2 regions of the Liquorilactobacillus nagelii DSM 13675 genome follow, and region 1 is predicted to be linked to the other one. Evidence: riboswitches for the same ligand, from Rfam matches in the RefSeq annotation. Region 1 holds a riboswitch; the other holds the start of a gene.
The links. Region 1 has a riboswitch for fluoride ahead of eno (phosphopyruvate hydratase). Riboswitches for the same ligand answer to the same signal wherever they lie in the genome.

Region 1 (16,688 bases):
TATTCAATCAGACGGTTCAGCAATCTTAACTCAACGAATTCATTATGATTTTGATGATGCAGCGCATGGTGTTTATTACCAACAAGCTCTCGGTAAACAACAACAAATTAAGGATATTTCGGTTGCTATCGAACAAAATGGAAAATTAAGTCAAGTGACTCCATCTACTAATGGTGCACAAAACACTTACCAGCAAACAAATACTGGTCAAAATGTTAAATTGAAAGTTTTTCATGCTGTTGATAATCAAGCCGTAACCTTTATTTATCGTTATCGAATTACAAATGTTATTACTAATTGGCAGGACACAGCTGAGATGAATTGGAAAATTATCGGTAGTGGCTGGGATGTTCCATTAAATAACATTAAAATTACTATTCAACTGCCAAAATATCCGGTCAAGCAGTTGCAGGCGTGGACACATGCCAGCACTAACGGTTATACCAAAGTCCAACGACAAAGAGGGCGTGTAATTATTACCGCTAAAAGCAACCCTGAAAACTCGTTCATCGAAAGTCGATTACTTTTCCCGACCAATATTACGCCGGCTAACTTATTAATAAAATCGGATAACCGAAAAAAGACTGTCCAAAGCCAAGAAGCTGCTTGGGCAAGAAAGGCAAATCAACAGCGTGAACAGCGACAACTGGTACAAACGATTGTTTTTGGCATTTTGTTTTGTCTGGGGTGGATAACTGTCTTAATCGTTCTGTGGTTAATGGCAAAAGCTAAGTCTCATCATCAAGCTTGGCCACGATCAACTCGACAGGCCGTTCATTCTTTTGAAGTTCCCAACTTATCAGCGCCTGTGGTTCAAAGCCTCTTATCTAACCGGTTACCTGATTCTAAAGCTTTAAGTGCCGCTTTAGTCGAATTGGCTGCTCAAAGAAAGCTAGCTATTGAAGAACAAACTGAAAAAATAAAATTTGAACAAAAACCAAACTATCGGATAACTTTACTAGATTCAACTTTGCTAAAGACAGCTAATATTTGGTATCAGTTATTTAATACAGTTGGAAATGGTAAAAGTTTTACTTTGCAACAACTCAAACAGGCTGGTAAATCGCCGATAACCAGCAAAAGATTGCAAGCAGCTTTTAAAAAATGGCAAAAAGCACAACAAAAAATTGCAATTGAACAAAATAGCGTCGATCAACATATAAAACATCAAAATACATGGGTAACTATTTTGACTGGAGCAGCAATCATTCTATTATTAGGTGGCAGTTTTGGTTTGAATGCAAAACTATTAATTGGAATTGCTGGCAGTTGCAGCTTGCTGATGATTTTTCTAGTAATCTTTTTCTTAAAAAAACACTCTCCTTATACAGCTGAAGGAGTGGCTTTGGTTAATCAATTACGTGGCTTCAAAAAAATGCTGGCAGATATTGGACGTTTTAATCTCAAAGAAGTCGGTGAACTAGTTCTTTGGGAAAAGATTATGCCTTATGCTGTAGCATTTGGGCTAGCCCCTAAAGTAGCGGCAGCTTTAAAAGCTAACTTTGATACCGAAGAACTAGAGAGTAGTTTTATAATTTACTATCCATTTTTTATTAATGGAAAAGATTTTGACTTTGGTGAAGTTTTTGCTAACAGCTTTTCGACTAGTCTTGCTTCAACTAGTGGTAGTTCAGGAGGCTTCAGTGGGGGAAACTCTGGAGGCTTTGGTGGCGGTTCCGGTGGTGGAGCATTTTAATAATTAAAACTACTAATTTTTTATTGAACAAAACTCACAAATAGTGTATCCTTTAGTTGTAATTAAATCGGCGATGACGTTCGCCATAAATAATTGGCTAACAATTTGATGACGTCTACTGTACTGAAATTGGTGCAGTAGACGTTTTTTTATTAGTTAGCGAAAGGGGAAGAGTATTATGTCACTTTTTATTGATTCGGTTAAGGCCCGGGAAATTTTTGATTCCCGCGGCAATCCAACAGTTGAGGCAGACGTGATTTTATCAGATGGAACTTTAGGTCGTGCTGAGGTTCCTTCTGGTGCTTCAACCGGCGAAAAAGAAGCAGTTGAACTGCGCGATGGCGGCCAGCGCTTACAAGGCAAAGGAGTCAGTCAAGCAGTCAATAATGTTAACACTGAAATTAATAAAGCATTGCATGGTGAAGATCCCTTTAACCAAGCTCATGTTGATCAAGTCATGATTGACTTGGACGGCACTCCCAATAAAGCTCGTTTGGGTGCTAATGCAATTTTGGGTGTTTCAATGGCCGTAGCTCGTGCAGCCGCTCAGGCAACCCAGCAACCGCTATATCGTTATTTAGGAGGTACTGATTTAGAATTACCACAAACCTTCCATAATGTAATTAATGGTGGGGAACATGCTGATAACGGAATTGATATTCAAGAATTTATGATTACACCCGTTGAACGAACGAGTTTTCGTGACGGATTTGAAAAAATCGCTAATACGTATCATACCCTCAAAAAAGTAATTGAAAAAGCTGGGTATACCACCGGTTTGGGTGATGAAGGTGGTTTTGCTCCAGATTTGAAATCTTCGACCGAGGCCTTGCAAATGCTACATGATGCAATTGTCAAAGCCGGCTATACACCTGGTAAAGAAATTGCGATTGCTTTTGATGCAGCTGCCTCATACTTCTATAACCGCGAAACCAAAAATTACGATTTCGAAGGCAAAACTTATACGCCAGCTGAACTGGGAGAGTATTATATCAGTTTGTTGGATAAATTCCCAGAAATCATTTCAATTGAGGATCCTTATGGTGAAGAAGACTGGGATAACTTCGCTGAGTTTACTAAAAAGTATGGTCATCGGGTTCAAATCGTCGCAGATGATCCAGTCTGCACCAATCCAAAATTAATTCGAGAAGCAATTGAAAAAGGAATGGCCAATTCGATTTTGATCAAACTAAACCAAATCGGAACTGTGACCGAAACCTTAGAAGCAATTCGCTTAGCCCGCAAGAACGGTTATACAACGATGATTTCTCATCGTTCCGGTGAAACTGGTGATACTTTTGTAGCTGACTTCACCGTTGCTACTAATTCAGCTGAATTAAAGTCTGGTGCTCCAGCAAGATCCGAACGAGTTGAGAAATACAACCAGTTATTGCGCATCGAAGAAGAATTAGGTGTTGATGGAACGCGGTTAGCTCACTTTCCAGATAACGTTAAATTTGATTAACTTGCTTTAAAAATTAAATAATACTAGACTAACTTGACTTGAAAAATAAAGGGTTGGCACAAAAATAATTTTGTGTCGCCTTTTTGATTTTATCAGTACTCACACAAATTTTTATGTGATTAAGATTTAGCAACAAAAGATTAGCGAGAATGCTAGAAATTTTTCAATAACAATTTTAAAATATAGCTTAGAAGATAACTGTTAAGAGAGGACTAAGTGATTTGAAAAAAATAGCTCTAATTGCCGATGTTCATGGAAACTATACTGCCCTGAAAGCTGTGTTAGCTGATGCCCAACAACGAAGAATCGATGATTATCTTGTCTTAGGCGACATTGTTAATCGTGGACCTGCACCAGAAAAATGCCTGCATGCACTGCAGGAAAAACATCCCTTAGCATGGGTAATTGGAAATCACGAACAAGTCTATCAAAGTTTACTACACCAAAAGTTTCAAGATTATACGGCGAATGAAAAAGCAATTTTGGCAATCATAACTTCCGGCTATGATCGTTGTTATCTAAAACATCATGAATTCAACTGGTTAGCCAATTTGCCATTGTGCCAGGAAGTAACGATTGAAAAATTAAAGCTACGAATTTTTCATGCAACTCCAACTAGTTGTCGGGGACATTTAACTGTTCCAACCGCCGATCAAGCTAATTTCGACGAATTGTTAGCAAACTCGGATGCCCAAATTGCAGTTTATGGTCATACGCATCAAACTTTGCTGCGGCAAACAAGTGATGGTCGTTTGATCATTAATCCAGGAAGTATCGGTTTAGCAGTTTCTGGTCAAGCTAAGCTAGTTGCTGGACAAGCAAAGTACGCAATTTTAACAATTTCGGAACAAAAACTACTTGACTTACAATTTTTATCCATAGCTTATGATGTAAATTCAGAAATCGAATTAGCTGAAAAAAGAAAACTTCCATTTGAAAGATTATATGCGTTCTTACTGCAAACTGGGGTCTTTACTTATACTAAAAATAATGTCCACAAAGAAAATTTAACCCATAATTATCTAGAACAAGCGAGAAAACTGATTGAGGAGAATGGTTGGTAAACAAATAGTTTAAAAAAATGTTAAAAACTCTGGTTCCATTTTCGTGTTAAATTAGATAATAGCGATATTATTAAACAACGCGATCTAATGAATTGAGGAATTATTTTGAAAAATAAAATGTTATCTGGCACTTTTTGGATGTCTTTCGGCAGTATTTTTTCTCGAGTACTCGGAGTAATCTACATTATTCCCTGGTTATTAATGTTTGGATCACAGCAAAATCAATACACTGCCCAAGCATTATTTAACGCTGCCTATACACCATATGCCTTATTCTTAGCACTGGGAACTTCTGGTTTTCCAACGGCTATCTCACGAAAAATTGCGATTTATAATGCCGAACAGCGTTTTCGCGATAGTCAGCAATTATTTAAGGCAGCAATTTTTTTCATGTGTATTTCCGGCTTGGTTTGTAGCTTATTATTCTATTTTGCTGCTCCAGCTGTTGCTGGCAGCTCGCCAATTTTGAGCAGCTCCTCAGCTATCAGTATCATTCGAGCACTAGTACCAGCTTTGTTTATTCTACCTGTAATGAGTATTATTCGTGGCTGGTTCCAAGGAAACGAGGATATGAAACCGTTTGGTATTTCTCAGTTGGTTGAACAATTTGTTCGCGTACTAAGTATTCTTTTATTGACTTTTATTAGTTATACTTTGTTTCACGCCTCACTGAATGTGGCGATTGCTTTAAGTACATTTGCCGCTTTTACTGGGGCTTTAGCTAGTTTAGCATACTTGTTAAATTACTATCGTCGCCAACAGCCTAGTTATCGAAAGTTAAAAGCTGCAAGTCAACCCGCAACTTATTTGAATACTAAACAATTGTTTTGGCAGATTAGTAAGGAAGCTTTGCCGTTTGTTTACGTTGGATCCGCGATTACTATTGCCCAACTAATTGACCAATTCACTTTTAAGCAAATTATGCAATTTGGCAGTCATTTCAGTTTAACTGCTATCCAGAATATGTTCACCCTTTTTTCAGCTAATCCAAGTAAAATTACAACCGTAATTGTTTCATTGGCAATTGCAATTTCTGGAACAACTTTACCACTTCTAGCCAGTGCACAAACAGATCCAGAAAAGGCTGGAAAAATTATTCAAGATAATTTTCGACTGTTATTTGGACTTTTAGCACCAGTGACAATTATCTTAGCTCTATTAGCCGGAAGAATTAATACGGTTTTCTTTGGATATAATCTGCATGGCAGCTGGTTAATGTTTTGGTCAATTCTAATTACTTTTATTCAAGCAATCTTTACGGATGTTTTTACTTTAATTCAGTCATTAGGAAAACACCGTATGGCAGTTATCCTGCTCAGTATCACTTTAGCAATTAAATTTATTCTTCAGTACCCATTAGTTTATTTTTTTCATGATTACGGCGCACTTTGGGCAACTGCAATCTCATTTGGATTAGTTGCTGGCTATTGTGTTTATTATTTGATGGGATTATCCCAGCAAACTAGATTGGCAGATTTTGCAGACCTCGGTCTTTTGAGCAGAGCAAATTTGATCTTTGCAGTTTTAGCGACCGGGCTGTTGGGCATCTTTGATCTTTTCTCAGTGGCCAATGACCGTATTGCCTCATTTTTATTTTCAGGAGTTTACGGTCTGATAACGCTTGGAATTTTAGCCATAATTTCTTATTACTATAATTTATCCAAAATTGTTTTAAAACTAAAATGGGGTAAAACGCAGTATAAACATTTTTAAATTCTTTTAGTTAAACAAAGTTCATTTTTTCTTCAAAACTTTTTTAAGCAAAACTAAAGTTACTGATAGTTTGTTTAACATCACCGGTTTTCTTAGACAAAAGCTAAACTTAGTTTCATTAACTGTTCAAAGCTTATTCATAGCTAAGTTCTAAAATAAAGACAGTTAGAAAAAACTGTTTTTAAAGGAGATCTGAAAATGAAAACTAATTTAAATATTGTTTCAGCTAAGATTGTCGGTATGAAGAAAAGTCAAATTATCTGTGAAACAGAAACAAATGAAATTTTGCTGATTAATAAACCTAAAAATGACCGCCTATTTAGTCAAATCATGGCTGATCTCTTACGTTCAGGCTTATGGATTCCTGTTAACAAAAAACTTAAACAGTTCATTCAATATGATTGGTTGGATAACGCTAGTCAACTAGCCTTTTAGTCATCAGAAATAGCATAGAAAAACAAAAAATTAATACTTAAATAAATCATGATTAGTTCATGATTTTTATTTTGCTTACAGTTATTCAAAAAACATGATAGAGTCAAGTGAATTTGCTTGATCTTTGTTTAGCTGAAAGAAATAATAAGTTAACAGCAAAATATTACTTTGATACCCAACTGTTGTACATACTCAGCAAAACAATTGCAGCAGTACTTTGGGCCGCGAAAGATGCTTATTATTAGAGCAAAATTTTTTCGTTGCAGGTATTTTGTATGCTAATGACTTGTCTGGATTAAGCTAATTAATAAGCGGCTTAAATTTGGCAGTCAGACAGTGTTTGCAAAGTATTACTAATTAAGGTTGTCAAACTAATCGGCTGATTAATTAAGAAAGAAGTTGAGGATAATCAGATTTAGAAAAATGCTACCAGCTGAATTTAGCCAATATCGTCAAGCTGCTATTGAACAATTTGCACTAGAAAAGATTCGCGTTGGAACATGGACACAAACAATAGCAAAGAAACTTGCCGAAAATGAATTTAACATTTTGTTGCCGCAAGGATGTGCCACGCCAGTAAACTATTTATTCAAAATAGTTGTAGAAAATAAAATTGTCGGGAATTTTTGGTTGGCAAAATCAGCTAATAGTTCAAAGACAGCGTTTATCTATGATTTTGAAATCCTGCCAGGATTTCAAAATCAAGGGCTAGGGACGAAGGCACTTGACTTAGGCTGTAAGTTTGCGCAACAACAAGGTTTTAGCAAAATTGAACTACACGTCTTTGGCGGTAACCAAAGAGCATTACATGTCTATCAAAAGGCCGGTTTTAGCATGACAGACATTGTAATGCAACGTAGATTAGAATTTTAATTTTGGCTAAGTTTCTTTAAGCTTTTTAACAGAGTTTCAACCATAACTTGCGGTTGCTCAGGGTTTGGTTTGGCAAGCCAAGTATTTAAAACATTCCAAAAACCGCCGACAGAAAAGTTCATGATATATTCAATTTCATTTAAGCTGCCATCAATATGCCAAGGAGCTTTAAATTCTTGATAGAGTTTACTTGCTTGCGGTGTTATTTTGGCTAGAAGTAAAATAAATAAGTTCTGTTTAATCAAAGCCCGAACTTTTTCGCGTTCTGACCACCAAAACTCAAAGAAAACAGTTAAAACTTGTTCAAAATTCATTTTTTGAATTTTTAAATTTTTTAATTGATTAAGATATTTTTGAATCAATTGATCACTATAATAATTAAGCAGTTCATCCTTATTTTTAAACGATCGATAAAAAGTTCTTCGTGATAGCTGAGCCTGTTCAGCTATTTTTTTTACCGTAATTTCATTGTAATTTTCTTGTTGCAGTAACACAAAAAGTGCTTCTGTTAACCAAGCACGTGATTGTTCAGCTAAACGTTCTTGTCCATTCATTTTAAAATTCCTCCCGCTGTCACAATAAGCATTGCTGTGTAGCACTTTCAAAAACCACTAGTTTTATAGTTCTTTAACCATTATAATAAATTCCAAGAAGAATGTCACACGTGCGCACCGATGACGCTTCTGTGCCAAAAGGCTTAGCATGCTAACCTTCAAAGAAATTTCTGGAGGTTGATACAAATGAATCATCAAAATTATAAGTTTTTACCTGTTTTATTGCTTGGAAATTTGCTGTGCATGATGGATACCTCAATCATGACAATTATCTTACCTCAATTACAATCAGCTTTTAATGAGAGCCTTAGCAATTTGTCGTGGGCATTAAATATCTATACAATTATCTTTGCTGTTTTAATTATTCCCTTTGGCAGATTAGCAGAACGGATTGGTCGCAATAAATTTGTTTTTGGAAGTTTGATAATTTTTGGGATTGGTTCTTTGTTATCAGGATTAGCTCCAAATCTTAGCTGGATGTTGGCAGCTCGTGCAATTCAAAGTATTGGTGCTGCGGGAATTATTCCTACCAGTATGGTAATTGGCCTTGAAAATAGTAATCAGGTTAATCGAAACAAAGTTGTAGCTGCCTTAGCTGGTATTCAAGGTTTAGCCGTTGCCTTAGGTCCAACTATCGGGGGAATTGTAACCCAATTTTGGGGTTGGCGATGGGTTTTTCTGATTAATTTACCCTTAGTATTGTTAGATTTAGTCTTGTTTCTGTGGGTATTTCCGCTAAAAAATGAATCAACCAGTAAAACATCTGTTGATTGGCTAGGTGCCGGCTTAAGTATGACAATACTGTTTTGTCTGTCATTAGCTCTGATTCAAGGTAATAAATGGGGTTGGCAGTCATCTGTTATTATTTCGCTATTAATCAGTTCGGGGCTGTTGTTAATTGTTTTTTTAGTTTGGGAAAAGTCCCAAAAGAATCCCATGATTGATTTGTCGCTTTTTAAAAGTCGGAACTTCAACGGGGCTGGTCTCGCACTAATCCTATGTAATTATTTTCTAGGCGGGATGGCTGTCTTAATTCCAACGTTCTTAACTAAGATTCAGGGTGAAAGCGAACTTAAAGCTGCATTATTAATTACACCTTATTCATTGGCAGTCATGATTTCAGTAATTATGACATCTTTGGCAGTTAAGAAAATCAATAATCAGTTACTAATTAGTTGCGGATTATTGACAATTGCACTTAGCTACTACCTTTTTGCTCATTTAAACGTGGCTGCTAATTATCGGCAATTAATAATTGCTGATATCGTTTTAGGAACGGGGTATGGATTGGTTGCTGCGACCGCTAATATTTTGGCAGTCGCCGATTTTCACGGCAGTAAATTAACTACTTCGCAGAGTGTTGCTAATGTTTTACGCCAAATTGGGATGGTTCTGGCAATCGCGATTTTTACAGCAATCCTAACTTCTAATGTTCAATCAGCAAAACAAAAAACAGCTACTTATGCCGTGCAACAAACACAGTCATTAAACTTTTCAACCAGTCAACAAGCAAAATTAAAATTCACAATTAGAAAAAAGCTCTTGAATAATCAGACTCAATTCAAACAAAAGTTCAAATTTTCCAAGATAGCAATTAATCAAAATAAAGAACAACGCCTGATCAATCAAATTTATTACCGGCAATTACAAATATTGAGTGTAAGAGACCAGCTAGCAATTAATAAGCTACCTCCAAAACTAAAAAATCAATTAAAAGTCCAAGTTGTGAGAAATGTAAAAATGACAATCATTCAGAAAGAAGAAAAATTTCAAAAAAAATTGGGCAAACTGGTAAGAAGGACAAAAGTTGAGTTAAAGAATCAATTATCAACTGCTTTTCTTAATGTATACGCGGTAATGTTTTGGATAGCTTTATCATCTCTGCTGATTATTCCTTTGTTCAAATTTAACTATCAGCCAAAAAGATAAACTTTGCTATAGCAGGTAATTAAGCATAATCATATTTACTCAAACTGATCAAAATGAATGCCGGTATCCGATTTAAATATTAGCTTGAGATTAATCGCTGTTTCATTTAATTAATTTACAAGTATTTAATTAAAAAATATTAAATTAATCAAATTAATCCTTGCTTTTTTTACTATAAAGCTGGAAAATCAACTTGTACCGCGATCTAGTTTGGAGGAATGAAAATGACAGAAGAGAGAACCCTAATCCTGATTAAACCTGATGGAGTTGTAGCTGGTCACATTGGTGAAATCATTGCTAGAATAGAACGCAAAGGTTATCAAATTGCAGCTTTAAAAGTAACTGAGGCAACTGATGAAAAGCTAAAAGCTCATTATTCCGAAAAAATCGATCAACCGTATTTCGGCGATATCGAGTCATATATGAAAGAAGGTCCGTTAGTTGCAATGATTGCAACTGGAGTTAATATCATTCAGGCTTTCCATAAAATGGCGGGAAAAACTAACCCGACTGAAGCAGCTCCCGGAACAATTCGCGGCGATTTTGGTCATGAATCAACTGATGGCAACTTACGTAACGTCGTTCATAGTTCAGATAGCGTAGCGGCAGCAGAAAAGGAAATTAAAATTTGGTTTCCGGAACTTTAACCAGCATTTTGGGCTGAATATTGGTTAGATAAAACGTCCCAGCTAGGGCATAGTATTTTGAAGTGATCTAAAATTATTAACTATTATTAATAATTTTAAAGCAGTTCAACTATGCTCTGGTTTTTTTATTTTCAAGACAATAAATTGACCACTTACCTAAAAAACATAACCACTTACGCTCAAACTATTTTCAGAGTAACAATATTATGTTTAACTTAAAATCAATGAGAGGAGAGGGATATAAGATGAAAGTTAAAGTTGAAATCGATCCTCAACTCAGCGAAACTGAACTAATTGTTCGAACTCCGAAAATTGATGAACAGGAAATTAACTATTTATATAAGGTTATTGCTGAGAAAAGCCAAAAAATGAAAATCAAACTTTTCCAAAAAGAAACGATTTACTACATAAATTATCAACAATTACTTTTTTTTGAAACAAACGGCCGTTTTATTCAAGCGCATACCCGCTCGGACGTTTATGAAACTCATTTCAAATTATATGAACTTGAAAAACTGCTCCCTAGTAACTTTATGCGCGTTTCTAAATCAACGATTCTTAATCTTGATCAAATCTATGGTTTAACACATTCGCTAACAAATAACCTTGTAGAATTTCAAAATACATATAAGCAAGTGTATGTTTCACGAAAATATTTCAAAAAATTAAAAGAAAAACTTGATCAGAAGGAGTTGTAATTTATGCGAACAGAAAAGTTCATCTCCGGCATTGCTTTATTAGGCTTGGCCGTATTACTTGTTTTAAGTAAACTAAGTATAGTATCATTTCATTTTAGAATCTGGACAGTCATTTTCACTATTTTTTTAGGATATACTTTAATACGTGGATTAATTCATCGGCGATTAACCGAAAGTATCTTTTCAATTGCTTTTCTGTGTATCCTCTACGCTTCCCAATTAGGAATTCAAAAATTAGGTACTTGGACAATCTTAGCAACCGCTTTACTAATTAACATTGGTTTATCAATGATTTTTCATTCTTTTTTTAAACAGCCTTTTATCTGGTCCAGTTGGTTTGGAAAAGCCAGTCTTTCTAATCAAACGGTCAATTCTGATGAAACGGTCATTATTAATCAACGTCTAGCAAGCGGAATTCGGTATATCAAATCCGAAAATTTACAGCAGGTAAGAATTAACTTAGTTCTTGCTTCATTCAAATTATATTTTGATCAAACAAAAATGCTAAATCAACCAGCAACAATTGTTATCAATGGTACCCTCAGCGAACTGAAACTATATCTCCCAGAAAGCTGGGACATATTAATTGATAACGATAATATGTTGAGCGAAGTTAAAGAAGAAAATAAGCCTGCCAATAAGTTAATCACCCATCATTTAACAATAAAAGGCAATTTGACTCTGTCTGAAATAAAAATAATATATATTTAGTCTAATTTTATCAAATTCAGGAGTGTAGCTAGCCATGGAACTATTAAAACCTTATTTCAAAAAAAATCTGTTCGCTATTTTAGGAGCAGTCATCTCAGTAATAATTTTAGCAGCGAATACTTTGTGGCAGCCAAAATTATTACAAGTTATTATGAAAGCAATTATTGCAGATAATCGCCACAAAGTTTTTATTTACGGCATCCAACTAATTGTCTTAGCAGTCATCGGAATTGTAGCTGGTATTACGGGTACTTTTTTTGCTGCTAAAACAGCCCAGTCGGTTACAGCTGATTTGCGGGGTGATCTTTACCGAAAAATTCAAAATTTTTCTTTTGGAAATATTGAAAGATTTTCAACCGGCAGTTTAGTTGTTAGGTTAATCAATGATTTGAATCAAGTTTTAAACTTAGTCATGATGCTCTTAACGCAAATTTTGCGAATTCCAATTTTATTTTTTGGAGCATTTATTTTAGGCATTATGACTATCCCACGTTTGTGGTGGATCGAAATTTTAATGATAGTTTTGATTGTTAGTTTATCAGCGCTCGTTTTCTCGCGAATGGGCAGTTTATTCGGCCGGTTTCAAACTTGGCTGGATCGAATGAACAATGTTGCTAAAGAATCGATGCAAGGAATTCGCGTGGTTAAATCCTTTAATCAAGAACAAAATGAAACGCTGAAATTTACTGGAACTGCTAATAAATTGCGAGATCTTAATTTGACGATTGGTTATCTATTTGCATTAATGATTCCGGCTTTTATGTTAATTTCGAACATTATGATTTTACTAGCAGTTTATTTAATTGGTACTAGTATTACCCAGCATCCCAATGATTTGGCAGCGATTGCGTCCTTTATCTCTTACTTAATGCAATTAATGTTTGCCATTATTATCGGAGCCATGACCATGACGATGTCATCTCGCGGGATGATTTCATTGAAGCGAATCAAAGAAGTGCTAACATCTCAGCCTGAGCTGCAATATCCAGCAGCACCTGACAAAGCTGAACGATTAGTTGGTGATGTTGAATTTAAAAACGTCAACTTTACTTATCCAAATGCCGAAGAACCTACCTTGGAAAACATTTCATTTAAAGCACCAGCGGGTAGTTTTGTCGGGATCGTCGGATCAACCGGTTCTGGCAAGACGACATTAGCACAAATGATTGCTCGTCTCTACGATCCAAGTTCAGGGGTTGTCCAAATTGCTGGGAAAAATTTGCGAAAAATATCTGCACAGACTTTACGAAATACTGTTAGTTTTGTTTTGCAAAAAGCAATCTTATTTTCTGGCACAATTGAAGATAATTTAAAACAGGGAAAACATGATGCGACCAAAACGGAGATGCACTGGGCACTGGAAGTGTCGCAAGCTGCTGAATTTGTGTTAAATTATCCCGATGGTGTTAAACATCGGGTTGAAGAACGCTCAGCAAACTTTTCAGGTGGTCAAAAGCAACGGCTTTCAATTGCGCGGGGAATTATCGGGAAACCACCAATTCTAATTTTAGATGATTCAACTTCAGCCCTTGATGCTCAATCAGAAAAGTTAGTCCAACAAGCATTAGCAACTGAGATGCAAGCAACGACCGTTTTTATGATTTCGGAAAAAATTTCATCAGTAATTCATGCTGATCAAATTTTGGTTATGGATCAAGGAAAATTAGTTGCTGCTGGAAAACACCAAGAACTATTAAAAGACTCTGTAATCTATCAAGAAATCTATTCAGCACAGCTTTCAAAAGAAGGAGGTCATTAAAATGCAAAATATGCGCGAACCTTTAGCTTATTTTAAGCATTATTTAAAGCCATATTGGAAGGGACTATTGTTAATAGTTGGCTTGACAATTATTTCTACTTGGGCTCAAATTAAAGCCCCTGTATACTTAGGAAAAGCGATGACCAGCCTCAGTAAATATTTAATTGCTTACCTAAATCCTTTAACAAGGCCACAAGCTTCACTTAATGATTTCCACCATTCATTATGGTTAATTTTAATTTTTTATCTATTGACAAGCTTTACAATGTTATTATCGAGTTGGCTAACTTCAAGGGTTAATGCCTTATCAACTAATCAAATGCAACGGGGACTCTTTGGAAAATTACAGCGCATGACTATTAAATATTTTGACCAGCATCAGGATGGAAAAATTTTATCGTTGTTTACGTCAGATTTGGATAATATTTTTAATGCGATGAATCAGGCAATTTTTCAATTAATTTCGCAAGTAATTCTATACGTAGGTGTTGTATGGATGATGTTTTCTTTGAACATCAAACTAGCCTTAGCAACAGTTATTTCGACACCATTTGTAGTACTTATCGGTTATTTTATCATTCGCAAAGCTAGACAGTATATTGAGCGACAACAAGATGAAATTAGCAAATTAAATGGTTATATTAATGAACAGATTAATGGTGAAAAGATTATCATTACCAATGGATTACAGGAACAGTCGACTCGTGAATTTGATCGTTTAAATGAGAATGTTCAACGAGCAACTTTTAAAGGTCAGTTTTACTCAGGAATACTTTTCCCGCTAATGCAAGGATTTTCACTTTTGAACTTAGCAATTGTGATTGCCTACGGTTCGTGGATGGTAGTGAATGGAGAAGTCGGTAAGGCTGTTGGTTTGGGACTCATAGTAACCTTTGTCCAATATTCACAACAGTACTTTGAACCAATTACCCAAATCACTTCTATGTATTCAATGCTCCAACTGGCATTTACAGGTGCTAAACGATTGATGCATGTTCTCAAGCAACCAGAAGAACAAGTTAATACTACTGGCAAGCAACTGCAAGAACTAACAACTGGTGTCAAACTGCAAGATGTTCATTTTGGTTATGACCCACAAAAAGAAATTTTACACGGAATTACCTTGGAAGTTGCTAAGGGCAAAATGATTGCCTTGGTCGGTCCAACCGGATCTGGAAAAACAACTGTCATGAATTTATTGAATCGTTTCTATGATGTTACAGGTGGAAAAGTACTTTTTGACAATACTGATGTGCGAGATTTTGAATTACATTCTCTGCGTCAAAATGTCGGGATCGTGTTACAAGATTCAACACTCTTTTCTGGAACAATTGCTGAGAATATAAAATTTGGTTTTCCAGAAGCAACCGACAGCCAAATGATTCAGGCAGCCAAGCAAGCACATATCCACGATTACATCCAAAGTTTACCGGATAAGTATCAGACAAGGGTTGATGAAGAAAATTCGATTTTATCTGTTGGTCAAAAGCAACTTGTCAGTATTGCGCGGACACTACTGACAGATCCAGCCTTTTTAATTCTTGATGAGGCAACCTCTAACGTGGATATGGTAACTGAAGAGAAAATTAAACAGGCCATGGATAATGTAATCGCTGGCCGAACCAGTTTTGTAATTGCTCATCGCTTGAAAACCATTGTTGATGCCGATGAAATAGTCGTTTTAAAAGATGGTCAGATTATTGAGCAGGGAAACCATCAGCAATTACTAACTGAAAAAGGTTTTTACTACGATTTGTATACTAATCAGATGGTTTTTGAAGCTTAGCTTACAACTGCCCGAAGAAAACAGAAATCAGACACGAAAAGACCATAAGAGTTCCTTAAGGCCTCGTTTTAGACCGAAAAAGTTTATAATAAGCATTAATTTTGATTTATTGTTGCTAATATGTAACATTAAGCTTAATTAGTGCTTTTTTGTTACATTTAAGACATTTTGAGATATATTTTTAATGTTTTGTTATCTAAAACAGTTGAAAACTGTTATAAGATTATTAATAAAGAGAGTAAGTTATTAATTACAAATGAGGTGAAGTGCTATCAAAAGGAAAACTAAATTGAATTTCAGCGGAATTTTATTAACTGTTGCTTTAGTTTGCTTTGCTGATGGTCAAACACGGGTACCAAGAATTTTTGCTGCTAAAACAAGTCAATCAGCTCAAATTCAAAAAAATGATGTAACCTCAACATCAAATGTTGATCAGTTATTCCGGAGTTCAGTATCAAATTCCAACCTAACTGAATCGAAGCAGCAAAGTTCTTCCTCTGCGTCAGAAAACAGTTCAAGTGCTAGCAGCCAAAATACTAGTACTAGTTCGAAAGAAGCAGATGAGACTACATCCACCAGTCAAAGCGAACAAAATAATTCAATTTCGAGTAATAGTGCAACTACTAGCTCATTTTCAAATTCAACCGGCAGTTCCAGCAATAACATAGATCAGCCGACCAGTAAAACGCCACCAACTCAGACTGAATCAGCAGCAAAATCAATGGCTGAAACAACTAGCAGTATTAACTCGTCTTCAACCCAAGCAGTTCAAAGAACTCCAACAGTTGCAGAGAAGCAGCAAAAAGAGTCAACAAAGGTGTTAACTAATTCAAACAGTTCGACTAAACCTTTCAATAATTCTTCAATTGTTAGTACCGTCAATTTTTCTGAATTAATAGAGCCAATAAAAACCCCTCTTAATAAAATAAATTGGACTGATAAACTGCGCTCAGCACAAGCAAATTACTTGAATCAATTACGTGAAAAAGGTGTTATTAAACGGACTAAACCTTTTAGCACCAAAAACAGCCAGCAAGAACTGGACGCTGAAATTGCTTGGGTTCATCAATTAATCCAAAAACAGTTACAACGGGTCGGCCAAACCAATTTTTGGCGAGCAACATTTAGCAATATTTTAAAAGATAATGACCCTCTGGAAAGTCCAATCTCAACTAGAATAAACCAATACAGTTCTGAAAATTTTATGAATAACTACCAAAGGTTTACTAAACTTCAAGCTCAACAACAAAGAATTGAACTAAGTGAAATTATGGTTAGGGTAACTAATCAAAAAAACGTTAAATTACTCGGATTTGATGAACAACAAAAATTATTTAATCTAGAAAACAATTTATCTG
Region 2 (16,688 bases), 960 kb from region 1:
TGTTCCAAAGCAAACTGATAATAATCAATCGAGCCATAGTGCAGCAAGGCAACCAAAAATTCTCGTCGCCGTGCTTCTGGTCCAATTGATACTTCATTTAAAAACTGGCTATCAGTTTGATTTTGCAACCGGTACCCCTTTGTATGCGATGCCTGTAAAAGGACCCCATTTTCTTTAAGTTTAGCGATATAACTTCTAATTGTTCTCGGGGTAACTTCTAATTGTTGAGCTAGTTGCTGCGCTGTCTGCCATTTTTCATTGCTAAGCTGTATCACCAGCATCCGCAACCGATCGTTCAAAATAATCACTCCTTGGACTTTTTAAACCAGATTAATTGGTTTTTTCCCTACGATGTTGAGAGATAAATTGTTGATACCAAGTAAAGCTGTCTTTACGAATTCTCTGTTGTGAACCCTGACCATAATCATCTTGATCAACATAGATCAAGCCATAACGCTTTTGCATCTCGCAAGTACTTGAACTTATAATGTCAATTGGTGACCAGACAAAATATCCAATTACCGGGACACCATCAGCAATTGCCGCGGAAACTTGTTGCAAATGTGCTGCTAAATACTCACTCCGATAAGGATCATGAATTTTTCCATCTGCCGTAAGCTGATCAAGATGACCAATTCCATTTTCCAAAATCATTAACGGTAAATGCGGGTATTTATCGGCATAGCGCCGCAAAGCAATCCTTAATCCTACTGGATCAATTTGCCAGCCCCAATCAGAACTTGGTAAAAGTGGATTGTAGGTGTCGGTTCCCATGTTCCAAGAATTTCTGGCCAATAATGGAACGGTATCATGGTGAGTAACTGTAGTCAAATAGTAACTTAAACCTAAAAAGGCAATCGGATTTTGTTTGATAGTTGTCAATTCAGCTGCTGAAGGATTAAATGAAATTTTATTTCGCCGCAAATAATTTAAAATATAAGCCGGATATTCTCCACGAACCATAACATCTGACATAAAATCAGCTTGCAAAAGATTGTCCTGATTCGCCAGCACATCTTTAGGATCAGTCGTTGCTGCATAAGAAGTCATATCATAAACCATGCTCCCCACTTGGACTGACGGCAGCTCATTTTTGGCAAACTCAACAACTTTAGCCGTCGCTAATAACTGATAATGTAGTGCTTGAAACTTATCTCTTTCAAAATCAGCTGCATTCGAATAATCATCCTTCAAGATTCCTAAAGCTGAATAGGCATCATTTAATGCTGAATTAATTTGATTAAAAGTAACCCAATACTTAATTTGGGGGTACCGCTTCATTACAACTTTGCAAAACTTAAGGTACAGTTCAAGTAACCGTGGATTTTTCCAACCACCATATTCAGTTACCAACTTTAAAGGCATTTCATAATGCGACAAAGTGACAACCGGGGTAATCTGGCGTTTTTCCATTTCAGCAAAAAGATGATCATAATATGCTAAACCAGCTTCATTCGCTACAGCATCATCACCGTTAGGGAAAATCCGACTCCACGCAATCGACGTTCGAAAAGCAGTCAGGCCTAGCTCCGCAAACAAATCCAAGTCTTGACGATACTTATTAAAGAAATCAATTCCCCATCGTCTTGGAAAGATCTTATCTTTTGCTTGTAAATTTTCAACTATCTCCTGTTGCGCAGTAATCTTTTTAATCTTTTTGTGATCTTTTTGATTAACATATGGTAAGACATCAGTCTGTGAAAGTCCTTTGTTTTCTGCAGCAAAGCCACCTTCGACTTGATTGGCAGCAACCGCCCCGCCCCATAAAAAATCAGCTGGGAATTTTTCAATCTTCATCAAACCACCCCTTAATTCTTGGGAACTAATGAGGAAACAATCTTGATCATTTTTTCTGTCAAATTAATTTCGGAAATCACCGTCATTAAAGTATCTTGCGCATGATTGAATAGCAGTGAGTAAATTGCTGTTTCACCAGCTGCTTCTGCTTGTATTTCATCAGTTTGCGCATTATGTGCCAAAGTTATTTTTTCTTTAGCCTGTTTAAGCAGATTTTTTGCTTGGGCAAAATCATGTTCAGCAACTTGATCAAGTGCCTGCATGGCAAAATTACGTGCATCTCCTGCGTTTAAAATAATCTGCATGGCAATTTGTTGTTTTTTTTCAATATCTTCCATCTCTCTTAACACCTTTCATGATAAATTATTTACTAGCTTGTTCTTGAGTGTATAACTGTTTGTCATAAGTCTTGAAGAACGGGAAGTAAACCATCCAAGTAATAACAAACAATAGGATAAATAAGATAACACCCTTAATCCCCGTGGTTAAATAAGTTGAAATTGGGAACGGAATGTACCATAACTGGAATACTTTAGCCGGAATCGGTACCATGCTCAATTTCATCGCTGCACCAGCAATCAGTGGTACTAATAAACCGTTAATCCACATTGGAACCATCAAAATTGGATTAAATGCAATTGGTGCACCGAATACCAGTGGTTCATTAATGTTAAAAATTACAGCTGGAAAAGTTGCTCGCGAAATTGTTTTCAACTGCTGTGATTTAGCAAAGAGCATCATCATAATTGAAAGTGTGATGGTAAAACCAAAACCACCCGCAGCAATAAAAGCGGAATAAAAAACTTCATAAGTTGTCATGTTAGTTGGCGCCAAGCCCTTGCTAACTAAAGCAGCATTTTGAGCAATTCCGCTGAACATTACTGGATACACAATTGGTGATAAAGCCCAAGTACTGATTCCAAAAGAATAAAAGAAACTATATAAGAAAACAATTAAGACAAAGCCAAGATAACTCTGACCTACAAAAGATAATGGCGAAAAGACCCAAGTAATGAATTTGAAAATATCAACATTCTTAATTGTTAAACCTAACCAACCCATAAAAATCAAAACAGCAATCGGAATCAAAGAGTCAAACCAAGTAACAATAAAATCTGGCAGAACGGTATCTTCACTAAAGAAGGAAAATTTAGCTGCTAATAACATCACTGCTGCAACTACCAAACCGACAACAATCGATAAGAACATCCCGCCAGAACCAAAACGCGCTAATTCAAATTTGATATAACTGACATCGCTGACAAAAGTTGGCTTAATTAACATCAAATACAAAGCTAACGCGGTAAAGCCGGCTAAGATTTTCTTTTCATTTTTATAATTTTCTAAGATGTGATATGGAATTAAGAAAGCTAAAAACAATCCCAACATGCCAAAAGTGAAAGTACTCATATCATTCAAATCCGGAATCAAATTGGACTTGATATTATTAAGAAGCATAATCAGTGTTACTAACGAACCAACCAAGATAAAAGGCAAAATCGAAATGATCGATTGCTGAATTCCTTTAATCCAAGCATTATTAGTAATCTTATTAACCTTGGGAATAAATTTTTCCTGCATAAAGTTTAATAATTTAGTTTGCATCAAAAGTCCCCCCCTGTTACAGCGCTTGCATAAATTCTAGTGCTGCTTTACCATTTAAAGTTCCATAAATCGTTTGTGGGATAATTCCCATCTTAACTTGATGCGCGTCAGCTGTTGCCCGCAACTCTGCTTCCTTATAGGACAAATGTGGACCAACTAATAAGTAATCAACGTCATCAATCATATCTTCTAACTGTGACTCACTGCGTGCTTGAATTTTGATAGTTAAGCCTGCTTTTTTAGCCGCTTTACGCATATTAGCTGCCATGAATCCGCTAGAAGCACCTGTTCCACACACCAACAATACGTTTAATTCTTTTTCTGTCATAATCCTGACCTCCATCTTTTATTTCCTTACATTCTTATTTTAGAAAACCCTATCATTTTCTTGAAATACATTTGGTTCCTAATTGGTTAGGAATTAAGTAAACCTGAGGAAATTTTAAATTTCAATTTGTTTAATGCTTTGCCTTAATTGTGCAAACAGCTTATTTTGTTATAAAATAAGGGTAGTGTAGCGAAAGGGGAGTTTCTTATGAAAAAAATATGGGGTTTCACTATTGCCGGAGTTTTACTTCTAGGATTAGCAGGTTGCGGAAGCTCAAACGCTCAAAGCAGCTCAGCAAGCAGTGAAAAAAGTTCAACCACTGAAAAAGTTCAGTCAACCAAAAAATCCAGTCATAAATCTTCTACCAGTACCGCTCAGTCAACTAGTTCAGCTGCTCAAAGCTCCGATTCAGCAGCAACAACTTCAAGTACAACTGCTACGACAGCAACAACTTCTAGCAGTAGCGCTTCTCAAAGTTCTAGTCAAACAAGTAATAGTGCTTCACAAACAGCTAGTTCACAGACCAGTAGTTCTAGTAGTGTGACCAATGGAACAGCAGCAATCAATGTTTTAAGTCAACAATTACAAACAAAATACCCAAAAGCACAATATTTAGATAATGGTACAACGACTTACAATGGTCAAACTGTTTTTTATATTGAAGTTTATCCGAATAATTCAGTTACACCAGCAGCTGGTTATTATGTTCTGCCAAACGGAACCGTTGTCCAACATTGGTAAGTTTAAATTTAAAGAAACTCAATGATGTAGTATTAAACTGACCTCCAAGAGTTATCAGCAAATATATCTCTTGGAAATCACTACAATATCATTGAGTTTTTTTTAACATTTTTTATTTTTAGGTTAGCCAAAACATTTTTTATGGTTCATCTCAAATAATGTGTTATACTTAATTTGTATAGAAAGGAAGCAGTAAAATGACTGAAAAGCACTTAGAACTTAAAGATTATGGCCCACAACCATTCGCTCCAGATTTAAAGGCCGCTGCCTTAGCTAATGACAATTATCGAACTACTTTGTGGACGGGTGATCATTTTCAAGTCACTTTGATGGCAATTCCAGCTGGTGGTGGGGATATCGGAATGGAAATTCACCATGGCAATGACCAATTCATTTATTTAGTAGACGGTGTGGGTCACGTTCAAATGGGCAAAGATAAAAACAAATTGACGATTGACCGTGAGATTCATCCTGGTGAAGCAGTAATTATTCCAGATAATACTTGGCACAATGTAATTAACGCTGGTAATAAAACTATGAAAGTCTTCTCAATTTATTCTCCAGTAAAACACGCCAAGGGAACTGATGAAAAGACCAAAGATGACGCGATTCAGCAGGAAGGCCCACTAGAGGGCACCGGTGAATAAAGTCATGAAATCTTTTTTGACGATGCTAATTTAGCTTCTCTTAAATTAATTTTTTAAAAACATGAAAGGTAGCTCAATAAACTTTTTGGCTTATTGAGCTACCTTTTTAGCTATATTCAATTATTATCGACAAGTTCAGTTATTTGACATGCTAAAAAACTTTTTTGGAATGTTGCTTCATTTTTCAGATACGTTTTACCGAACTCGTCAATTAAACCATGCAACTCTTTGGCTTCAAGCCGTGAAAAATTGGCTGGTAAACTAACACTATTTTTTAGTGCTTGGTAATTAGCATATGATTGCCCTAGTAAAAAGCCAAAAAGTCTCCGAGCATACTTATCAGCAATAAATACTGGCAAATCAAAGACATATACCAAAAATACATCTGCACTCTCAGGACCAATTCCCGGTATATCCAACAATCGTTTACGTAGTTGCTTGCCATACTGCTTAACTATTAGTGGATAATCCCATTGAAACTCATTGAAAAATTGACAAGTTTCATGGATTGCTCGCGCTTTACTAGTAAAAAATCCACTTGGTTTAATTAATTGCTCTAAATTTTCAAGTGTTAATCGACTAATTGCAGTAGGATCGAAGGCAGTCGCTTTTCGTAAATTAGTTAACGATTTTTCAACATTTTTCCAATTTGTATTTTGCACCAAGATAGCTCCTACGACAATCTCTGGTTTAGTGTCAGCTGGCCACCAACCTTGTGGACCCATCTTTGCCAACAATCGATTATATAATTTATTTACATTTACTTTTGCCATCTACTGTATCACCAGCTACATCATTTACCTCTACGACTTGATTTTTCGTTCTAATTGCAACAGAAACTCTTTCCGCTCAATCCCGCCGGCATAACCAGTTAAGGCTCCGTTACTGCCAATCACACGATGACAGGGAATGATAATTGAAATTGGATTATGACCCACCGCTCCGCCAACTGCTCGTGATAAATTGTGCGGTGAAATTTTGTCTGTTTGAAGTAGATCAGAAATTGTTTTATAGCTAATTCGCTCACCATAAGGAATTGTCTGCAAAATTGCTAAAACTCGTCTCCGAAAAGCCGTCACTTCCGGTTTTAATGGCAAATCATTAGTCGATGGCTGTTCACCGGCAAAATATTGATCCAGCCAATTTGTACCTTGTTGAAGTGATTTGGTCTCACCTGTCTTAATCTCGTCCATTTTATATCCAGCACCAAAATGTTGTTGTCGTTCAAACCAGACACCATAGAGATAGCTTTCATCCCCCAATAAGGTAATCTCACCTAGAATCGAGTTATATTTTTTGCGATATAGCATAGGTTAGCTCTCCTTAATCTTAATACTATTCGAAACTGCTTTAAAAAAACGACAACAATTAATTGCGTTAGCTTCAGCAAGTTAAGTATAACAGACTTCGATTAATTTCAGTTCAGCTTGAGCTTTAGAAGCTATTAGCTTAGTAAAACAACAACATTTTTATAATCAAAAATTCTAAATACCATTTAAAAATCTTTTTCTTGTAAACTTTAATGGATCCTCTCATCATTACCACCTACCCATTCACTCAACTTGTTGGTGAACTAAAAAAACGATTAAAAATGTCAATTCCGTAACTCGTTTCGCGTGGCTGCCCTGGAACAATTTTAAAGCTGCGTTGGCCATCAGTTCGTCGCTCAGCTCGAAAATAAAGCGGTTTAATCTTTGAATAGTTGGCAATCATCTGGGAAAATTCATATTGATGGGTTACAGCAATTAACGTTACCCCGCTATTGACTAATCCAGCCATGATTTGAGAACTAATAATTGAACCTTCATGTTCATTAGTAGATGAGAAAGACTCATTCATCAAAACCATGGCTGGTTGATGCAAATCAGCAATAATTAACTGCATTCGTTGCAATTCTTCAGCCAATTTTCCAGCACTCAATTGAGTATCTTCCTCACGCTTAAAGTGAGTTACCACCTGTCTAAAGTGCTTACAATTAAAGCTTTGTGCAGTAACCAACATTCCACTTTGACCCATCAGTTGCGCCTGCCCTAAGCTGCGTAAAGTGGTTGTCTTGCCACCCTGATTGGCTCCAGAGATAATCCACAAAGGCCGTTCATTACTAATAAAACTATTTCCAATCACCTGTTCAGCAGAATGATTAAGCAATAAAACCACATTGCGCAAATCTGTTATTTTAATTTCAGTTGAATATTCTGCAAATGTTGTCGGAGTTTTTGCTGGTAACGTCCGCTTCAAATTAATTACGCCTTGCATAAATGCTAATTGTGCCCGTAATTCATTGAAAAAATGTCGCAATTCAAAAAAGGTATTGCTGACCTCAGTTGCTAAACTCCACATTGCTCGATTCTCATACCGCCCCAATGCTTGCGAACTATTATCGTCGCGGTCACCAACTACAAAACTAACAAATTTACTACTCAAATGTGTCTGAACATCCCGAAAAATTTCCGCAGCTCGATTTTGCTTTGCATAATAATCAAGTTCTGCCATATTGCCTTGCAATCCAGCCAATAAACTAGTCGAAAAAGCATAACTAGGTGAATAAGCTTCCAGACTGGAAATCACTCGATTCATCTGATTTAACTTTTCTGGAGAAAATGTCTGCTCTAGTCGTTGAAAAAATTGCTTAAAAGCCTTTGATTCCCATCGATTAGCTGCCTGTTCTTTAATTTGTTTAATAGCTTGTAGGAAAACCTTAATTAAATTTGCTTTGCTAGAAACTTGATATGACGCTGACCCGATTAACAATCCCCAGCCCTCATCAATGACTTGTAGAATCGTGGTCTCACTAAGTTGGTACAATGCTGAAATAATCTCAGCATTTCTTAGTGCATCCCGAATGGCCGCCTGCCGATACCTAAGCTGCGATTCGTCGAGAACCGATAAAAACCAGCCAGTTAAAACAGCTTGTTGGATCTGCTCATCATTTTTAGCCATAGTTGAAAGAACCGGCTCTAATTCCAAGTCTTGATAAGTTAGCTGTTGTGTCGAAGTCATTTTAAACGGCACTGCAAATGAATCAGTCAAGTCGATTAATTGAACTTTCATTTTTTCAAACTCCTTTCAATTGCCGCAATTGTCAAATTATATTTCTCAAGCAACAAATCAGCATATACCTGATTATCAAGCGGGGCCGGAATTATTTTAAAACTCCGCTCTGCTTTTTGATTTACCTGACTCATCAACGTAACTGTTGCTGGCTGTTGCCCAAGTTCTTCCAAAAAGGTCACATATATTCCTGCAGCTTTTTTAGCTTGCAACAAAGCTAAAACCTTCTTCCCCAAGACTGCCGCATCTTTAGCTGCTGTTGAAGAAAACAATTCATTCAAAATAACAAAGCTTCGTTGTTCTGCTACCGTAATTATTTGATGAATCCGTTCAACATCAGCTGCCAATAATCCAGTTAATTTAGCTGCTGTTTCTTCTCGTTCAAAATGCGTTAGCAACTTAGGACGTAATTTTAAGCTGGCCTTTTCTCCGGGAATGGCAATTCCCAAGGCTGTCAAATAATAATTAATCCCCGCCATTCTCGCATAAGTTGTTTTTCCCCCTTGATTAGGCCCTGAAATAATTAAAAATGATTTCTTTTCTGGCAAATAATAATCATTCGTTACTAGCTTGAATTCCTCTTTATGACAACTTGTTGCCGCTAGTTCAAAGTCAAAACTAGCCTTAACTTGTTCCGCTCCCGTTTGCTTAATTTGTGGCAAACAAAAGCTTACTTGGTGCTGACTAAGTTGGCTCTCAACTGCTATCCAAGCCAAGTAAAATTCAAGTTCTCGGCAGACTTGATTTAGCTCAGGAATCGCATAGTGCAGATAGCGGTGGTAAAAATCTGCTAACAGTTTGAACTCTTGCGGATAAAGTTGCGGTAATAATCTAAAAATCTGCGACTGAACATTATTTAATCCAAATTCATGTTCCACTGGATCTATCTTCACTGCCTTATCAATGTCTCTCGTTGTTTCAAATAAACCTTGAAAATTCTTCTCAAAAACTTCTCTCATCGATTGTGTCGTTTCAGGATTTTTTTGAATTTTTACTAACCGTCCTTTGACAATCAAACGATAAGTAATACTTGCTAGCTGTGCATTCAATTGTTCCAATCGTCCCTGCAACTCTTTCGTTGTCTCGGCAGCTAAGTAAACTTTCAGTCCGCTTAAAAACCGTCGTAGGCCGGGTGAAAGTAATTTAACTTGGGCTGCTTGTTGAACAAAACTTTTCACCACTTGTTCTTGTCGCGACAATAATAAAAGCAACTGTTGTTGCCGATATTCCAAGGGCTCTATTCGCTGTAATCCTTCTAAACTATAATTAATCTGCTTAATCTCATTAACTAAATCAGCAAATAATTTAAAATTTTTTGTTACTTGCAAATCACGAAAAGTCTGCTGCCGATATCTAATTTCTTTTTCATTATTTAGTGGCTGGTAACAGAAAGGTTCCAGTCGATAACCAGTTTTTTTCTGAATTTGTTTAAACAAAGAAAGCAAGTTTAAATCCTTATAGAAAGCTTCTGTTTTTAATAATGTTTGCGGTCGCTGGTTCGGGTTTAAAAATAAAATACTATTAGCCATCTCTTTCACCTCAATTAAAAGACACCCAGACTAATTCTAGCCTAGGTGTCATCATCTTTTTTTAAGTGAACACCATCACTTTTTCCAAGCAAAATATTCCTTGAAATTTGTAATTGAATCATATTGATACCGCTGATTGTATTCTTCAATCCGTTCAACTGAATAAGTGTACTCACCAGTACGTAATAAATCACAGTAGAGATCTCCATATGGCAGATTTCTTTCACAAGCAGTCATAATTTCGGATTGAATATCATAAGCCACTCTTCTAAAGTCGATCTCTAAGACATCAGCACCCGTTAACCTTAAAATGGTATATTGCGCTAAGTTATTATGCTGCCATGTTCCACTCGTTGTTGGCATTCCTACCGAACCGGGATTAATTACCAACCGATCTTGAGTAGAATAACGCATTAACTGTTTATGTGTATGACCATAGACTGCCAAATCTGCCGCTGACTTTTTCAGCATTTGATCAAAGTTTTCTTGGTCACTCCGAGGATTGGTTTCATTTCCCCAAGGTTTATTGGGCAAAGCATGCATGATTGCAATTTTAAGGCCCTCAAATTGACAAATTTGCAAATACGGTAAGTTTGCTAGCCATTGATAAGTTAAATCATTTAAATAAAAATAATCGTAAGCATTTAAGATTATTTCCATGATTCTCTTGGCTCCTTGCGTATGAGGATCATGATCAGCCAACATGTCATGGTACGTTTTTTCATGATTACCCATTACCCAAGATTTTGTTTTGACTTGTCTCAGTAAATCAACACATTCCTGTGGTCGGGGCCCCCGCTTGACAATATCTCCAACTGATAGATAATCAGTACAACCTGCCTTTGCAGCATCTTTTAAAACAGCTTCCAAAGCTGATGCATTTCCATGAACATCAGCAATCAAACACAAGCTTCTACTCAAAATTTTCATCTCCATTGCCTAAAAATCCTTTTGACGACAAAAAATGACACCTACCTTCCTTATTCGATAAGAAGATAGGTGTCATTAATTTTACAATGGTTATCCGTGAACACCATCACGTTTTATTTCTGAGTCAAGTATCACATTGCTAACTCAAAAAGTCAATTTTCAAACTAGCTCTTTACCATACTTTTACATTTGCCTTATTCCCTAGTTTCCCGGATAGTTGCTATCTGGTTTGTTTTCTTCATAAGTTACAATTCCCTTTTTAACAAAGGTTGTCATCGTCAACCACAATAAGAAGAGGCAGACAATAATGAAGGCTGACAGCACTCCAACTGAAACTATAACTTGATGTTCCCCTAGGCCTGAGTTCAAAGCTTGACGGAAGCCAAGAACTGAATAAGTCATTGGCAAGAATGGGTTAATTGCCTGGAAGAAACCATTCATCCCATTGGTAATTTGAATTGGGAATGATCCCCCACAAGCACCTAATTGGATAACCAGCAAAATCATTGCTAGGAATCGTCCTGGATTATTGCCAAGCATCGACATAAACATGATTAGGAACATTGCCGAGTATGAGAAGAATAACGCGTTAATAATCATTGATGGCAGATGCATCGGGACCAATCCAAAAATCATCATAAAGATTGTTTCAATCAGTGCATTACCCGTTGCTACTAAGAAACCTACAGTAACTTTGCTTAAGAACCATTCTGTTCCAGTGCCATCTGACGACATCCGCCGAATTGGGTAAACTAAGTTGAAGACCAGTGAACCAACAAATAAAGCAACTGATAACATATATGGAGCTAAAGCATAACCATAGTTAGGTACTTTACTGTAGTTGCTGTGCTTCAAATTAGATGGAGCGGCAAACATATTAGCTGTCTTATTCGAAGTTTTAACCGCATTAACTTGCTTAGCACCTTTATTCAAGGCTTTAGCTAACGCTTTATTGCCAGTTGTTAACTTAGCTGAACCAGTTGATAATTTATCAGAATTAGCCGCTAATTGACTTGTTCCTGATGCTAATTGGTTAATTCCAGATGTTAATGTCGGAACTTTATTATTCAAAGTCGTTAATCCGCTAGCTAATTGTGAAGCTCCACTATTCAAAGTTGAACTATTGTTAGACAAAGTCTGTGTCCCAGAAGCTAACTGACTAACACCCGAAACTAACGTTGGAACATTGCTGTTGAGTGTTCCTAGACCACTAGAAAGTTGCGATGCACCAGAGTTCAATGCGCTATTATTGGCAGCCAATGTGTTTGCTCCAGTTGCAGCTTTATCAGCACCAGAAGTATACGCAGAGACACCTGAAACTAATTGATTGATTGCAGAGGTAGTTGGTGAGTTTGATGTTAACTCACTAATTCTTTGCTTAATACTGTTTTCTGTCGTTAGAGAATTTGCATTAACTGCAGGCAATGAACTTGCTGTTAAATTAAATGTCTTTGCATAAAATTGCGCAGCCGCATACTGTGCTGAGCTAGAAAGAGAAACAAAATTATTTAATTTTTCCTTATTATCAGAACTTTGTAATTCATTGCTTAGCTCTTCTAATTGTTGACTAAACTCAGAAGTCATACTTGAACTTTCTGACAACATCTTTTGAGAGTTGTTCATTAAATTGGTCAAATCTGTATTCGCAGTTTCAAGTTTCTCTATATCCAAATTATTGACCAAATCTAATAAAGGTTCCAATCCACTCTGAATATCGGTTAACTTACTGTTTAAATTTGTAGAAGCACTACTTATAGAAGAAACATACTGTACATTTTGTTGAGCAATTTCCGCTATTTGTTTAGCAGCTTCAGGGTTAGTAGTTTCTAACGATTTTGAAACACTTCCTAAAGTTGATGAATTAGTAGCAATTCCACTCAAATTTGACTGCAAAGTTTTTTGATAACTACTTTGCAAGTCTTTTAAACTACTTATTTTTGCAGGAAGTGATTCTATTAAAGATTTATTTTGTGACAATAATGAAATAGTTTTATTTAACAAAACTAAATCACTTTGCATAGAAGTAATTTCATCTTGCAAAGATTTTATCTGTTGATTTGAAGTGTCAAGTTTGTCTTTTGTAGAAGATATTTGATTTGAAATATCATTTTCTTTGGTCAACAGATCTTTGGCAATTGTTTGAATATTATCATTAAGCAAAGTGTTTGTTACATACAGACTAGATGCTGCTAATGGTAATTGACTCGTTTGATTAACAAGTTGTTGCATTCCACTGTTTAATTCACTTGATTTACCAGATAACTGATTTAAGCCACTTGAAAGTGAGCTGACCCCATTAGTGTAAGTTCCAACTCCACTAGCTAAACTATTCGATCCACTAGCTAATTTACCAACACCAGTAGCCAAGGTCCCTGTACTACTATTCAGCTTCTGAGTACCGGTATTAACTTTATCTACTCCAGCAGTGTATTCTTGAACACCGCTGCTTAAAGCCGTTGCACCAGTTGTTAACTTCAAAACACCTGAACTTAACGGAACCACTCCAGTCTGCAACTCAATTACGCCATCGTTGACCTTCTTTACTCCAGCTGTGTAGGTATTGATTCCATCAGTTAAAGTATTCGAACCGGTCTTTAATTTATCAGCACCCTTAGCTGCCGTACTGAATCCCTTGCCAACTTTTTTGATTGTTGCAAACATCGTCTTGGCATAAGCTGTTGATACACTCTTGCGGACTTCAGCATTTAACTGCTTAACACCCTCTTCACTGATAACTTTACCAATGTAGTTCAGTGAATCGTTGGTCTTGTATTTCAACTGCATTTTCTTGGGCGTTTTGTCCAAAACAGTTGTTGCATTTTTAGAGAAATTCTTAGGAATTGTTACAACCATATAATACTTTTTGTGACTAATTCCGTACTTAGCTTGTTTTGCTGAAACAAAATGCCAATCTAAATCATCATTTTTTTTCAACTTTTTAACTAAGTCTTCCCCGACTTTCATTTTCTTCCCATTATAAGATACCGTTTGGTCCTCATTGACAACTGCAACTGGTAAAGAACCAGAGTTACCATAGGGATCCCAAACTGATTTCAAGAAGAATACCGAATACAAGAATGGAATAATCATAATTGCACAAATCGTTGCAATTAACAATTTATGCTCTCCCATATGCTTGAATTCTTCTTTGACCATTTTCAAGCTACTCACCTCAACCTCTCATTATCTCTTTTATTATCTATATCAATAATCCATAATATACACTAATTATCCATGAAAAATCAAACGGTGATCATTAGAACATATTTTTTACAAACCTTGCGAAATCTTTGGTTGATTCCCACCAAATACTCCATGAAATAATAATTCCTGCATTGCATCAATTGCTTCCCAAAAGTCCAACTGCTGCTGCATCAAAAAACGTCCATTTAGTAAACTTCGTGTTGTTTTTTGGAGCATCAACAACAACATTTGCTTTTCTGTCTTGCTTAGTTCTCGCGTTTGCGGGTCATTAATCAAGATTCGATAAAAAGTTTGACTGATTTGATCAACTTCACCTTGAAATTTGTGCCATTGCTGTGGATATCGCTGAGCAATTTCAGATGAATACTGTAAAATACAGCCAATCGGGTAAAGTGTCGGAAATTGATCAACGTAACGTTTAATTTTTTCATAGGCTGATAAATGAAGCTCACTTCTCAACTTATCTCCCCGAATAGTCAAATCTTTAAATAAAAAATCAATCATCGCTGAAATTAGTTGTTCCTTGCTGGAAAATCGTTGATAAATCGTTCGCTTGCTCGTATGCAGTTTACGTGCTAAATCAGCCATCGTAAATTTTAAACCCTGCTGTTCAATTAATTTAATAATTGCCGTATACATTTCTTGATCACTTATTTTCATCGCCATTCCTACCCCATCTATAAAAACCAACTTGATTCCTGCTGATTTTTTTTGATGATGAGCTCACAGCTCGCATTACTCAAGCTGTTGCTTCGCCTCCTTGTATGGTTATTTTAACTATTTTGCGCTCAACTAATGTCGATAATTAATATCCATGGTACTGAAACAAATATATAGTACCACTTTAAGCCGAAAAGTAAACACTAAAATCTCAGTTTCTTGGAAAAAAAAGAAACCAACTCAAATCTGAGTTAGTCTCCAAATAAAATTTTTAAAAAAATTGCAATAATCAATCGCTACTAATTCATTCAACTGATTTTTTCAAAAACGGTACCTTTTCCCGTAAAAATGGAATGATCCAGCGATCCAATCCAATCTTTCCGGCATTGAATCCTGCAACCAAAATGAAAATTTCCCAGAAGATATACATTGGATTAACCGAAACAGTTCCTGCCATTAAATAACAAAAGTTCATCATCATTCCGAAAAAGGCTGCTGCTGTTGTCAAAGTTCCAAAAATTAAACCTAAGCCAACAAACAATTCTCCCCATGCAACCATGGTACTGAACAAGGAGATATGTGGCATAACAAATTCTTTCAAAAAGCTTGTATACCAGCCAAATGCTTGCGTTTTTTCAGGTGTCAAAACTGGGCTCTTAATTGCCATGCCAACAAAACCCTTAGCACTAAAACCAGCAGAGACTTTCTCGAAACCATCCATTGTCCACATATATCCCAACCAAATACGGACAATTGTCAAAATTACCATCGCACTCTTCGACTTACGTAACCACTTTACCATAACCAACACTTCCCATTGAATAAGATTATGAATTATTTCACAATTTAATTTTACCGCATAGATTACGTGTGTCAACTGCTTTCACTTACTTTTTGTTATAAAAATAACTGATACTAAAAAAGCGGGAACAATTGCCTTTTCCCAAGGTTATTGTTCCCGCTCAATTCCGATAAGATAACAATTTTATTCTAGAAAAGATTAGTAAAGAAGTTCTTAATTGCTCGTCCCATGATAACGAAGATATTAGCTTTTTGAATTGCTTGTGGGTTGGTAGCTGTTAAGTTCAAACTAGTATCACCATTCAAGAATTGTAATTTTTGACCTTTAATTGTCAAAGCCAAGTTACCAACTTGTTTGTTTTTAGCAATTGGTGCTTCTAGACCGCCATTTTTATAAAGTTTCTTATTACCAGTTAGTTTAACTTGTAAATTGCTGGTAGTTAAGCCACGTTTAATCCAAATGTTACTATTTTCACCAGTTACCACTTGGGCTGTTAATTGTTTACCATGATAGACCGGTAAGGAATTAGCCCCTTTTGAACTCTTGCCTTTATTAATTTTAGTATAAGTGAAATTATCATAAACATAAGACATCAATTTTTGTGTTTGGACAAAACGTGAAGCGTCTTGATCATTCTTATGCTGTGCACCTAAAACAACCGTAATAATCCGATGGCCATCTTTATGGACTGTCCCAGTAAAGTCAGCACCCGCTGAATCAGAAGTCCCGGTCTTTAACCCATCAACTGGCAACTCAGTATATGACTTAGCCAAGCCTTTTAACATCCAGTTCCAGTTTTCCATTTGAGTTTCTGTTGTCCCGTTGTTGAATTTCATCCGGGCAATGCTGGTAGTTTGCAAAACCTCTGGATAAGCTTTTAATAAATTACGGGCAACGGTCGCCATATCAACTGCTGAAAGTTTGTTTTCTGCATTGTTAGCTGCTCCAGGATATTTAGCACTGCCAACATCGCTATTTGGTAACCCCGCGGTCGTATAGATCTCGCCATCATTAATGCCCCATTTTTTCAGTTGTACTCGCATCTGATCAACAAAAGCCTTTTGCGAACCAGCAACAGCATTAGCTAAGGTCATAACCGCCCCATTAGCTGAATAAATTAAACTAGCTTGATACAATTGCTTAACCGTGTATTTATGACCCTTAAGCAAAGGAACATTTGATAATGAAGTGTTTTGACTAACTTTATATGATGCCTCATCAACCGGAATCTTCTCATTCCAGGATAATTTTCCTTGTTTAATTGCTTGTAAAACTAAATAAATTGAAATCAGCTTTGACATTGAAGCAATTGCCAAGGGCTGTGAAGCATTCTTACTATAAATAATCTGTCCAGTGTTGGCATCGACTGCAATTGCAGCTTTAACATCTAAACT

Region 2: it holds a riboswitch for fluoride, as region 1 does, so the genes downstream of both, G6O73_RS11320 (metallophosphoesterase family protein) here and eno (phosphopyruvate hydratase) in region 1, are expected to answer to the same signal.

The regions. Positions count from the first base shown of each region.
Region 1 is NZ_CP049304.1:747,405-764,092, reverse strand. It holds gene G6O73_RS04095 (DUF2207 domain-containing protein) at 1-1,696, shown strand, start outside; fluoride riboswitch at 1,757-1,821, shown strand; gene eno (phosphopyruvate hydratase) at 1,875-3,161, shown strand; gene G6O73_RS04085 (metallophosphoesterase family protein) at 3,383-4,225, shown strand; gene G6O73_RS04080 (putative polysaccharide biosynthesis protein) at 4,331-5,938, shown strand; gene G6O73_RS04075 (hypothetical protein) at 6,137-6,373, shown strand; gene G6O73_RS04070 (GNAT family N-acetyltransferase) at 6,797-7,246, shown strand; gene G6O73_RS04065 (TetR/AcrR family transcriptional regulator) at 7,243-7,800, opposite strand; gene G6O73_RS04060 (MFS transporter) at 7,987-9,729, shown strand; gene ndk (nucleoside-diphosphate kinase) at 9,954-10,376, shown strand; gene G6O73_RS04050 (LytTR family DNA-binding domain-containing protein) at 10,622-11,074, shown strand; gene G6O73_RS04045 (LiaF transmembrane domain-containing protein) at 11,078-11,785, shown strand; gene G6O73_RS04040 (ABC transporter ATP-binding protein) at 11,820-13,544, shown strand; gene G6O73_RS04035 (ABC transporter ATP-binding protein) at 13,546-15,330, shown strand; gene G6O73_RS04030 (N-acetylmuramoyl-L-alanine amidase family protein) at 15,620-16,688, shown strand, end outside.
Region 2 is NZ_CP049304.1:2,269,958-2,286,645, reverse strand. It holds gene G6O73_RS11375 (BglG family transcription antiterminator) at 1-299, opposite strand, end outside; gene G6O73_RS11370 (glycoside hydrolase family 1 protein) at 331-1,797, opposite strand; gene G6O73_RS11365 (PTS lactose/cellobiose transporter subunit IIA) at 1,809-2,135, opposite strand; gene G6O73_RS11360 (PTS sugar transporter subunit IIC) at 2,161-3,402, opposite strand; gene G6O73_RS11355 (PTS sugar transporter subunit IIB) at 3,419-3,730, opposite strand; gene G6O73_RS11350 (hypothetical protein) at 3,938-4,471, shown strand; gene G6O73_RS11345 (cupin domain-containing protein) at 4,669-5,118, shown strand; gene G6O73_RS11340 (endonuclease III domain-containing protein) at 5,235-5,891, opposite strand; gene G6O73_RS11335 (methylated-DNA--[protein]-cysteine S-methyltransferase) at 5,922-6,428, opposite strand; gene G6O73_RS11330 (MutS-related protein) at 6,676-8,169, opposite strand; gene G6O73_RS11325 (MutS-related protein) at 8,166-9,698, opposite strand; gene G6O73_RS11320 (metallophosphoesterase family protein) at 9,774-10,619, opposite strand; fluoride riboswitch at 10,688-10,748, opposite strand; gene G6O73_RS11315 (YhgE/Pip domain-containing protein) at 10,830-13,784, opposite strand; gene G6O73_RS11310 (TetR/AcrR family transcriptional regulator) at 13,899-14,522, opposite strand; gene G6O73_RS11305 (DoxX family membrane protein) at 14,797-15,294, opposite strand; gene G6O73_RS11300 (serine hydrolase) at 15,483-16,688, opposite strand, start outside.